DNA from 3 places in the Brevibacillus schisleri genome. Region 1 is predicted to be linked to each of the others. Evidence: riboswitches for the same ligand, from Rfam matches in the RefSeq annotation. Region 1 holds a riboswitch; each other region holds the start of a gene.

Region 1 (3,930 bases):
GGCGAATCCTATCGGCTACGATTAGATGCAATCCTTCAGGTAAATACTTTGTATCCGTATTGTGTGAAACAGAGAGTAATTTACTCCCAAAAGTAGAACGAACAGTTGGGATTGACCTTGGAATCAAGGATTTCGCCATTCTCTCTACTGGTGAGAAGGTGGCAAATCCCAAATACTATCGCAAGTATGAAAAACAACTGGCGAAGTGGCAACGGATTCAATCTCGTAGAAAAAAAGGCAGCAACAACCGGAACAAGGCGCGTACCAAAGTAGCTATACTCCACGAAAAAATTGCAAATACCCGTAACGATTTCCTACATAAGCTGTCAACCAAGCTGATCAACGAGAGCCAAGTGATCTGTTTGGAGGACTTGCAAGTGGAAAATATGGTCAAAAATCACAAGTTAGCCAAATCCATTGCAGATGCTTCGTGGTCTATGTTTCGTACGATGTTGGAGTATAAGGCAGAATGGTATGGAAGAAAGGTCTCTATTGTTGGAAAACAATTTCCTTCAAGCCAGCTCTGCTCAACTCCAAACTGTGGATACCGCAACAAAGAAGTGAAAAGTCTCAACTTGCGCAGTTGGATATGCCCGCACTGTGGCGTGCAACATGATCGTGACCAAAACGCTGCGATCAATATCGAGCAAGAAGGACTTCGATTGTTGGCGTAGTCAACTAAACTGTGGGACACACAGGGATAGCTTGGTAAAATTCACTCCGTTAGGAGTGACTACCCAAGAATCCCCCGCCTTTAGGCATGGGGAGTGTCAAACCGTATGATTGAGCAAAATATTGAAGGGGAAAAAATTCCGTCTCCCACTATGCATGAGTTTTTTCGGTCTTATTATGACAAAGGAATCGACCCGATCATGCCGTTCATTGCAAGAAAGGGAAATGAGCTGCAAATCAAGGGGATCGCATTATTTCGAGGGGAGCGTTATGTAGGGTGGATCACACCCAAGGAAGCCTTTTTAATCAAGCTCATGCATGGAAAATTCCGCATTGGCGATACTTCTGTCCCTGCTCATATTTTTGGTGAGGTAACCAAGAATCGCGGAAGTAAAAAAGACCGTGTGCAGCTTGTCTTTGATACGATTTCCAGCCATTCAAAAATCGAGCTGACCCAAGTATCTCCCCCGATCTTTGATATTCACATCCGATTAAATGCGCGGATTTTGGAATTAACCCTCCCGCTGAAACTAGAGAATGCCAGGTTGATGAAAATCATGGAACATGCACTGGAAGAAGAGCTCGGAAAAGAACTGCAGAAAGTAGTCCACAAATTGCAGGATCTCAATGTCGATCCCGCTGGTTTCGGGATCGTGTATCGCTCAAATAGAAGAGGGAAGGCAAATATGACGCAGGCTGAATGGAGAAAGATGTTCAAAGACGCGACATTTCGCTTTCACGTAAAGTCAACCATCATCCGCAACGGCGTCATGGATTAAAAAACTTTTTCCTGCTATTACTATTGACGTGATATTTTCAAAAAGGATATAATCCGTTTTGTATCAACAAGAAATAGAAAAAACGAACATAATATACGTAGATATCTTTCTTATCAAGAGAGGCGGAGGGACAGGCCCTATGAAGCCCGGCAGCCGGTTCATTTTCGAATGAACGTCGCGGTGCCAATTCCTACAGGATTTTTGGATCTTGTGTAGATGAGAAGGGTGGATGCGAACGTATACATTGCGTTGCAGCCCCTTTTTCGTTTATGAAAAAGGGGTTTTTATATTTTTATCAAGATTATGGTCGGGAGGTGGATGCGTTGATCCAACTGCGTCATTTGCATAAAAGCTATCAAGTACAAGGTAAAACCATCCCAGCATTAACGGGGATCGACCTTTCCATAGAGCAAGGCGAAATATACGGGATTATCGGACACTCTGGTGCAGGGAAAAGTACGTTGATCCGGTGCATCAATTTGCTGGAGCGCCCAACTTCGGGGGAAGTTATTGTGGACGGCGTCGATTTGACGAAGCTGGATGAAGGAAAGCTGCAAGAAAAGCGCCGCGCAATCGGCATGATTTTTCAGCATTTCAACTTGCTGTCTTCTTCGACGGTCGGCGAAAATGTTGCTTTTCCGCTCAAGCTGGCAAAGCGTTCGAAGGCAGAGATTGATAAGAAAGTAAACGAGCTGCTGAAGCTGGTTGGCTTGGAGGCACATAAGGACAAATATCCGTCTCAGCTGTCTGGCGGACAGAAGCAGCGTGTCGGGATCGCCCGTGCGCTCGCGAATGATCCAAAAGTGCTGCTCTGCGACGAAGCGACATCGGCTCTCGATCCGCAGACGACGAACTCCATTCTGGCACTGCTCTTGGACATCAACCGCAAGCTGGGCCTGACCATTGTGTTGATTACCCACGAGATGCACGTCATTCGCTCCATTTGTGATCGTGTCGGCGTGATTGATGGAGGAAAGATCGTCGAGTCGGGTAACGTACTGGATGTATTCCTTCGTCCAAAGCATCTAACGACACAAGAATTCGTGGAGCAAGTAGCCGATTCTACAGAGCTGCGCGAAGCGGTCGAGCACGAAAAGGCTTCGGGGACCCGCACGATTGCTCGTGTCACCTTCCTTGGAGAAAAAACATACCAGCCGATCCTTTTCCAAACCATGCAAGAGACTGGTACGGTATTCAGTATTTTGCAGGGAACGATTTCTCGCATGAAAGATACGCCGTATGGTCAGCTAGTGATCGAGCTGGAAGGCGATGTCACACAGAATCAAAAGACCATCGAGACGCTGCGCCAACGTGGCTTGGAAGTAGAGGTGATATAAATGGACTGGACATTCGTAAATGTGGATTGGGCTGAAATCGGCGAAGGTACGATGGACACCCTCACGATGCTGGGCTTCTCCACTCTGTTTACCGTCCTGATTGGTTTGCCGTTGGGCATCATTTTGTTTTTGACTTCTCGCGGACAGCTTTTGCAAAACCGCACTTTTTATACGATTGCATCATTCGTTGTCAATGTATTGCGCTCGGTACCATTTATTATTCTGATGATCTTGCTGATTCCAGTAACGAAAATGATCGTAGGAACTTCACTTGGTGTACTGGGTGCCATTCCGCCGCTCGTATTTGGTGCCGCTCCGTTTTTCGCACGTTTGGTGGAAACCTCCCTGCGTGAGATTGATAAGGGCGTGATTGAGGCCGCACAATCTATGGGTGCTTCCAATTGGCAGATCGTCTGGAACGTCCTTTTGCCAGAGTCTAGATCCGGTCTGATCGCGGGTATTACGATCACGACGGTAACACTGGTCTCCTACACGGCGATGTCTGGGGTAATTGGCGGTGGTGGTTTGGGTGACTTGGCGATCCGATACGGTTATCAGCGTTTCCAAACCGATGTTATGGTTGTGACTGTGGTTATTTTGCTGGTGATGGTACAGATCTTACAATCGCTGGGGGACCGTCTGGTTCTGAAATTCAGCCGTAAGTAGGATCTTTCCATATAGATTTTCAAAAAATAAGATGAAATACATGCAAGGGGGAAATCATTCATGAAAAAGCTAGTCGTATCTGTACTTTCTACTGTGTTGGCATTTTCTTTGGCAGCTTGCGGAGGCAAAACCGAAACAGCACCTGCTCCAGCTGAAGGCGGCGCACAAGGCGGAAAACAGGAAGTAACATTGAAGGTAGGCGCTTCTCCCGTTCCACATGCAGCAATCTTGAAGTTCATTCAACCAAAACTGAAAGAACAAGGCGTGAACTTGGAAGTCCAAGAGTTCACTGATTACGTACAACCTAACGTTCAAGTGAACGAGAAACAACTCGACGCAAACTTCTTCCAGCACAAGCCTTACCTGGAAGACTTCAATAAAGGACAAAACATGAACCTGGTGCCAGTAGTGGCTGTACACATCGAGCCATTCGGCGCTTACAGCAAAAAAATTAAATCTGTAGATGAATTAGCTGA
Region 2 (3,930 bases), 3.8 Mb from region 1:
ACCGCGTGCGCCTCCTTCCAGAGTCGCAATGCCTTCTTCCAAAGCCTGCCTGGTCGGATTGCCTGATCTGGCATAATCGAATGCACATGGCTGATCGATATCAGCCTGATGAAACGTAGAAGCTTGATAAATCGGAACCGACGACGCACCTGTGAACGGGTCAATGCAAGTGGAACCGTGGAGGAGCTTGGTGGCAAAATTCATCGTACACTCCCCCCTACGACCAAACTAGCATTCAAGGCCTGAAACAAATCGGCTACGACATCATCTGGATGCTCGATGCCAACCGACAGCCGCAACAAGCGATCACAAACACCGACATGGTCTCTGACTTCTTGCGGGATATCCGCATGAGTCTGCGTCGCCGGATACGTACACAATGACTCGACACCACCCAGGCTTTCGGCAAAGGACACGATTTGCAGATTTTGCAGGAACAATCCCACCTGCTCCACATCGCGTACGCGGAACGATACCATCCCACTATGCCCTGTCGCTTGATTCACCTGGATCTCATGTCCCGGATGCTCGGACAGACCCGGATAAAATACCTCCGCTACTGCCGGATGCTTACGCAGCTTTTCCGCTACAATCAAGGCATTGGATTGATGGCGCTCCATCCGCAATGCCAATGTTTTCATCCCGCGAATGAGAAGCCAGCAATCTTGCGGGCCGAGTACAGCACCGATTGAATTGTGCAAAAACCGGATTTTTTCCGACAACTCTTCTCCTCTTGTTACGATGAGTCCAGCCAACACATCGTTATGTCCTGCCAAATACTTGGTCGCACTATGTAAGACGATATCTGCACCAAGCTCTAGCGGGCGTTGACAATACGGGGTTAAGAATGTGTTGTCTACAATCGTCAAAAGACTGCGCTGCTTCGCCAAATGTGCTACTGCTCGAATATCGGTAATCTGCATGAGCGGATTGGTTGGTGTCTCGACGAAAATAGCCTTTGTGTCTGGGCGAATCGCATTTTTCAGTGCACCAATGTCACGCAAATCCACGTACGAAAACGTCAGACCGTAACGAGAGAGCACTTGCTCGAACAATCGATAGGTTCCCCCGTACAGATCGAGCGAAACAATCAGATGATCTCCTTTGGAAAACAAGCCCATGACGGTATGAACAGCAGCCATTCCCGAGGCGCAGGCGAATCCTGCATCTCCTGATTCCGCTATAGCGATGGTCTCCTCCAAAATGGTGCGAGTAGGATTAGCTGTGCGCGTATAGTCATAGCCAGTGCTCTGGCCCAAGGCAGGATGACGATAAGCCGTTGCATAGTAAACAGGAAAGCTCACCGCCCCTGTTTTTTCGTCTCTGCCTACTCCCGCCTGAATTAACTTTGTTTCCAATTTCATGTCTGTTTCTCTCCCTCCAATAGTGTACGAGGGCATCAAAAAAGCCCTCTTTCCTCTGAAAGAAGGCTTTGTTTACGTCACCGTAAGCAAATCCTTCTCATCTTTCAGAGTTTGATAACTCTGCAGGAATTAGCACCATTATCTCCCTGTTAAAATACAGGTGATTGGTTGCCGGGCATCATCGGGCCAGTCCCTCCGCCGCTCTGGATAAGAAGATTGCTATTCAATTCGATTGACCCTAATACTAATGGATCGGCAGGATTCTTGTCAACAATTTATTTCCACCCGTTAATTTGCATCCTTCAGGGCGGTCATCACTTGATTGTCCAGCTTTGCTGCTGCGTTTTTGTCATACGTCTTTTCATATTGTGGTTCTGCGGAAATACGGGAACCGTAAAACATAATATCGCGAACAGCCTCAATTTTGATCTCTACCATGGCCAGCTTGAGCGGAACACCTTCCAGGCGGTCTGTTTTAACGACAGCACGACCATTAATGGCGAAAGACGAGCCGGCACCGATCAAATGCAGGACAACCTGCGGTTCCTTCGCAATATTAGCCAAAATACGCGATCGATTATCCACGGCAAAACGAATCGTATCGGCGCTGACAGCAAACGTCCAGGACAAGGAACTGAGCGATGGTGCTCCTGACTCATGGTCTACTGTGCCCAAGGTAACAAAACGCTCTTTTTGCAAGAGCTTGAATAAATCTTCGGAAAGAGTTTGGGAAACAGTTTCAGCCATTTCAAAGCCTCCTATTCAAACGTTTTGTACGTTCATTTTACCCTTCGCATTGCTGATAGGCAAACGTTTCCTCTCCACCTTGATTCTGGTTGTCTTTTTCCCTAGACTGGTAGGTAACGATACCGATTGATGGAAGGGGATGGACAGCTTGACGCCTACAGATCGCCTCATGCAGCAAATTGACCAAGTACTTGAAGAGCTTCAGGAAGTTCGGAAGGTAAATGAGCGGATGCACAAAATTGCGATGTTCTTAGAAGATATCCGACTAGCAGATGTGATCCAAAATTACACAGCCCCGCGCAAGCTGCTCTGGATCAATTTCCTCGCAGGTCTTGCCCGGGGTCTGGGATTGACGATTGGTACTGCTATCGTTTTGGCTTTCCTCGGCTCCCTCTTGACGCAATTTCTTTCGATCCCTATTCTGGGGGATTACATCAGACAATTGGTGGAGTACGTCGAGACTTACAAGCAGCGGCCTTAATGATAGAGACTAGTCTCTGTCCTCGTCATGATCATCATCATCGTGATCGTCATTCCATTCCTTACCGTGCTTTTTCCAATAGCCATACGCATTGCCGTTGGGATGCTTATCTTTATGCTTCCCTTTTTCTTTTTTCTTTTTGTCATCATCATCGTCTTCATCGCCGTCTGTAGGCTTCACAGGCTCGCCAATGACCTTTGTGCTAAGTGCAACGTCAGCTTTCTTAATCAGCTTATCGTCTTCATACAATGCGAATTGAATCGATTTGGCACTAAAGGAATGATTCTTGTAAGACAACGTCAAAGAGAACTCACCTTTGTCATTTGGTTTAATCTCTTTTTTCTTCCCGTCAGGAGCGATCACAACCAGCTCAGCATCGTCCTTTTTGTTCCAGCCGCTTACTGTCCCCTTCACCTGGATGGACTTGGCGGCAGGATTGTTTACAGCAGTCGCCTTAATGACATATGCAGTCGCTTGATCCTTGTCAGGAGCGTTAACGATTTCTACCTGAACGGACTCGGAATCAACCTTCTTGCCGTCCTCGTAAACCTCGATCAAGGCTTTTTGATCTTTTGCTGCTTGTACATCCTTTACTGAAACCGTAAAGCTGCCTACGCCATCCCACAGCTTCTTCACGTTTGCGTCTTTTTTCACGCCATTATAGGTGACAGTTACTTTGTCTGCCCCCTGCTTGACAATTCCTTTTACTTTTAATTCCTTTTTCTTCGCATCCAATACAGACATAGTATGGATGATCATTTCCTGATCTTCTTCTGCTTTTGGAACGATCTTTACCTGTTCGCTATCGACCAGCTTGCTGCCTGCATAGGCACTTACGGTTACATACGGATCATAGGATGCATCCGGAGCTTCAAAGCTGACCGTAAAAGAGTGCTCGTTGGTCGGAACGACTTCAATGATGTCGGAATTCGGCTTTTTCACTACCACCTTGGTGACTTCCGAAGTCACAATCCCCTTTATGTACACCTTGTTATTTTCAGTCTTGGCATTTACGCTCACGATTTCTTCAGCATTCTCTGTCAGGCGCACTTCCAGCCAAATATCGCTGTAGTACTCGTTGTAGATACGCTCCCACTCCGCTTTGTTTTCTTCCATATACGTTTGGAGCTTCGTATTCAAGTTGATTTCATCTACAATAATGTACAAGTGATCCGCTTGATTTTTCAAGAGCATGTTCAACGTGGTTGGATCATTTTTAGCCAGTTCTTTTAAATTGTAGCGCGTGACTTGCTTCCCCTCGTCATTCATGACTACCTTTGTAGCACTTGGACTAGCAATTGAGCTTGCATTGGCAAAAATTGGCGTTAAACAGCCAAG
Region 3 (3,930 bases), 5.0 Mb from region 1:
AAAGAGCTGTGGGAAGTGGCCCATAACTACTTGGGGCAACTTCCGGAAAAGCAGAAACAGGTCATTTTGTTGTCTGCCATGCAGTTTTCCTACGCGGAAATGGCAGAGGTGCTCGGTATCGATCTGGCAGACGTCAAGCGTTCCTTGTTTCGGGGACGACAAAAGATGCGGCAGTTGTGGAGGGAGGAAATCCGGTGATGAACAAGGATGAGAATCATCGCGAGCAAAGGTTGCTTGCTTATTTGCGTGGGGAAATGGCGGAAGAAGATTCGAAACAATTCGAGGAGGAGATAGCCGCTGACGAAGAGTACGCACAGCGGTTGGAAAGGCTGTTGTTGGGGGCAGAACCAGAAGCGGACAACGCGAAAACCAAACAGTCTGAAACACTGTCAGCTGAAAAACAGCGTGCCATTGTTCGCCGGGGGAAATGGAAAAATCGGTTGTCCAACGCAGGATTCACCATAGGGCTTCCCTTTCTGGCCGGTGTTGTGTTGCTGATTCTGAATGGCTGGGTGGGGTCGCTGATGCATGAAGATCTGTTCCGCGTTGCAAAGTCGATGGTCAATTTTACTCAACCAGGTGTCAGTGTAGGCGGTAGTGGTTCGAAGGTCGGATTGCTGTACGGCAATATCAGCATGGAGCTTCGCGAGAGAGTCGGGTCGGAAGATAAGAATGCAGGGCGATTTGAAAGTACAAATGTGCTGTGGAACGTAAATGCTGGGCCGCAATGGACGAATGGAGTCAGGGAGCAGAAGCTGTATTTCCGTTATCCGACAGAAGGGGAAAAGGAGGATACGATGTCTTTCACTTCACCTGCCTGGACAACGATGGAGAAGCTGCCAGAGGGGACCGTTTCTCAGCTCGCGATTTCCTTCGATCACTTCTTGACGTATCAGGAGTACTATGAACTGGTTTCCCGCCATGTTACTTCTTCGGGACAAGATACAGTTTGGTTTGCGGTAGACACAGGGGTGGAGCGCAAGCAAGCAGAAGAAGAGGGCAATCGATTTCTCGGTCCCGGGTACGTGTGGGGATTTGCGCAACATGAACTGGATTACGGAGGTGCGCCCATTCGGGTAAACGGGGAAGGGGACAGAAGAATGTCCGCCTACTTGGAAGAGATGAAGTACTTATCTGAGCAAGAAGATCTGGCTCGCGATATCGGCAGATCTTTGCTGTTTCGTAGCGACCCTCAGATAACCGAACGATTCAACTACATGCAGCAAAACGGAGTGCGAATCTACGGCGCCGTCCTCACCGGACCTACGAAAGAACTGCTGAAGCTCAAGGCCGAAAAGTCAATAACGGCAGCGCTTTTAGGCAAGGTAGACTGGTGGAATTGGGATCGCCCTGCGGCATCAGGAACACATTACAGTTACTAGTAACAAGGTGCGAATTTTTGCACAAAAGGGTGTTGACATCGTGGAAGCGTTGGTTGTATGATTCAAACTAAATCAAAAACCGAATACGTTTTGGATACCTTATCCAGAGAAGGTGGAGGGACTGGCCCGATGATACCCGGCAACCGACATGACGCCATTCAGACGCGAGAAAGCGACTGATCGATAGGCGACATGCACGGTGCTAATTCCTGCAGAAACAAAAGTGGTCTGGAAGATAAGGGGGACATCAACACGGTTCTTACACGTGACGACAGCGACCTCTTTTCTTCGGGAAAAGAGGTCTTTTTTGCTCTCATGACACAAACAAAACAAGTAGAGATAGAGGAAAAATAAGTAGAGGGGAGTTTTGGGATCATGGCATATCGCGCATTGACTGAACAGGAAGCAGTGGAGTACGTAAAAGGAATACCAGATCTTTTTAGCGAAGGAGCAGAGCTGACCAGCCGAGAAATCGGGGATGGCAACCTCAATCTGGTTTTTGACATTCAAGAGCCAGCAACGGGTAAGAGCGTCATTGTTAAGCAAGCACTGCCTTTTGCCCGCGTTGTGGGGGAATCCTGGCCGCTTACGATTGACCGGGCTCGCATCGAGAGCGAGGCACTCCGCATTCAGCACAAATACGTTCCGGACCTGGTGCCACAGGTGTATCATTTCGATGGGGAACTTGCGTTGACCGTCATGGAAAACGTCGGGGACCACATCATCATGCGCAAAGGGTTGATCGAAGGAAAGCGGTATCCGCTATTCGCGAAGCAAATTGGCCGTTTTCTCGCGCAAACGTTGTTCTTCACATCCGATCTGGGTGCACATCCGTACATTAAAAAAGCGCTAGTCGGAACATTCATAAATCCAGAATTATGCAAAATCACAGAAGATCTCGTCTTTACCGATCCGTATGAAAATGCGCCTACCAACGACTTCAACCCGTTGATCCGCCGCGAGGTCGAGGCGATCTGGAACAACAGGCCGCTGAAGCTGGAAATCGCCAAGCTGAAATACGATTTCCTTACGCGCTCGGAGGCGCTGCTGCATGGTGACTTGCATACCGGAAGTATTTTCATCACGGAAAACAGCTTAAAAGCAATCGATCCAGAGTTCGCTTACTACGGCCCAATCGGCTTTGACATTGGGGCGATTATAGCCAATCTGCTGCTCAACTACGCAGGACAGCACGGTCTGCAAAAAGATCAAGGAGAACGGGAAGCGTACCGCGAATACTTACTGGAAATGGTCGAGGATGTCTGGAATGAATTCGTTTCGCAATTCGTTCAACTCTGGCACAAGCACGCCAAAGAGCGCAGCGCCCATGTCGAAGGACTGTGGCAAAGCTATGTGAAGCGCCTGATTCAGGATACAGCAGGCTATGCCGGATGCAAAATCCTGCGTCGTGTCATTGGCTTGGCAGGCGTAGCGGACCTGAATGCCATCGAAGACGACCAGACTCGCGCTGAAGCAGAGCGTCTCGCTCTCACGATTGGAGAAGCGCTAATCCTCGGTCGCGGTGGCATCGACGAATCGACAGATATCACGGACATCGTACGCACAGTAACTGAACGCTACTACCAGGAGGCTACAACAGTATGACAACCAGCACTCAATTGGCACCTGTAAAGTGGGAGAATGACGCATTGGTCCTGCTTGACCAGACGCGTCTGCCAGTAGAAACGATCTATTTGAACTTGACCACCTCCGAGCAAGTATGGGGTTCCATTCGACGCTTGGAAGTACGTGGCGCACCAGCCATTGGCATGGCGGCAGCTTACGGGCTCTACCTGGGCATTCGTGGCAGTGAAGCGAGTAACTACGACGAGTTTTGGCAGGAACTGAACCAGCAGGCAGACTACCTGGGCTCTTCCCGTCCGACAGCGGTGAATCTGTTCTGGGCGTTGGATCGCATCAAGGCTCGTGTTGAAAAAGAAAGCGGTGCGTCGATTGCCGAGTTGAAGGCGGCAATACTCGATGAAGCATTGGCGATTCAAAAGGAAGACGCTGAAGTATGCCGAACCATCGGGGAGCATCTGCTCACTCTGTTGCATGACGGTATGGGAATTCTCACACACTGTAACCCAGGGGCATTGGCTACAGCAGCGTACGGTACGGCTACTGCTCCCTTTTATTTGGCAAAGGAACGCGGTTGGAACCTGAAGGTGTACGCGGATGAAACCCGTCCTGTTCTACAAGGCGCTCGTCTTACTGCATTCGAATTGCAGCAAGCAGGGATTGATGTGACGCTGATCTGTGACAACATGGCGGCGATGGTCATGTCCCAAGGAAAAGTAGAGGCTGTCATCGTGGGGACAGACCGCGTAGCAGCGAACGGCGATGTCGCCAACAAAATCGGTACGTATGGGGTAGCGGTATTGGCAAAAGCTCACGGCATTCCTTTTTACGTGGCAGCTCCCTTGTCCTCCGTCGATTTGGACACACCGACAGGCGCAGATATTCCGATTGAAGAGCGTCCAGCCGAGGAAATTACCCATGGCTTGGGCAAACAGGTAGCTCCAGATGATATCAAGGTGTACAATCC

The links. Region 1 has a riboswitch for S-adenosylmethionine ahead of ACUUHJ_RS02850 (methionine ABC transporter ATP-binding protein). Riboswitches for the same ligand answer to the same signal wherever they lie in the genome.
Region 2: another riboswitch for S-adenosylmethionine. It lies ahead of ACUUHJ_RS20370 (aminotransferase class I/II-fold pyridoxal phosphate-dependent enzyme); the one in region 1 lies ahead of ACUUHJ_RS02850 (methionine ABC transporter ATP-binding protein).
Region 3: another riboswitch for S-adenosylmethionine. It lies ahead of mtnK (S-methyl-5-thioribose kinase); the one in region 1 lies ahead of ACUUHJ_RS02850 (methionine ABC transporter ATP-binding protein).

The regions. Positions count from the first base shown of each region.
Region 1 is NZ_JBVNDM010000001.1:541,723-545,652, forward strand. Features, by position in the region: gene tnpB (IS200/IS605 family element RNA-guided endonuclease TnpB) at 1-674, shown strand, start outside; gene ACUUHJ_RS02845 (Ger(x)C family spore germination C-terminal domain-containing protein) at 780-1,451, shown strand; SAM riboswitch class I at 1,559-1,674, shown strand; gene ACUUHJ_RS02850 (methionine ABC transporter ATP-binding protein) at 1,775-2,788, shown strand; gene ACUUHJ_RS02855 (methionine ABC transporter permease) at 2,789-3,454, shown strand; gene ACUUHJ_RS02860 (MetQ/NlpA family ABC transporter substrate-binding protein) at 3,515-3,930, shown strand, end outside.
Region 2 is NZ_JBVNDM010000001.1:4,319,398-4,323,327, forward strand. Features, by position in the region: gene ACUUHJ_RS20365 (trans-sulfuration enzyme family protein) at 1-204, opposite strand, end outside; gene ACUUHJ_RS20370 (aminotransferase class I/II-fold pyridoxal phosphate-dependent enzyme) at 201-1,364, opposite strand; SAM riboswitch class I at 1,459-1,578, opposite strand; gene ACUUHJ_RS20375 (pyridoxamine 5'-phosphate oxidase family protein) at 1,653-2,111, opposite strand; gene ACUUHJ_RS20380 (DUF5665 domain-containing protein) at 2,251-2,592, shown strand; gene ACUUHJ_RS20385 (hypothetical protein) at 2,602-3,930, opposite strand, start outside.
Region 3 is NZ_JBVNDM010000001.1:5,513,349-5,517,278, reverse strand. Features, by position in the region: gene ACUUHJ_RS26240 (sigma-70 family RNA polymerase sigma factor) at 1-198, shown strand, start outside; gene ACUUHJ_RS26235 (anti-sigma factor) at 198-1,382, shown strand; SAM riboswitch class I at 1,479-1,624, shown strand; gene mtnK (S-methyl-5-thioribose kinase) at 1,758-2,987, shown strand; gene mtnA (S-methyl-5-thioribose-1-phosphate isomerase) at 2,984-3,930, shown strand, end outside.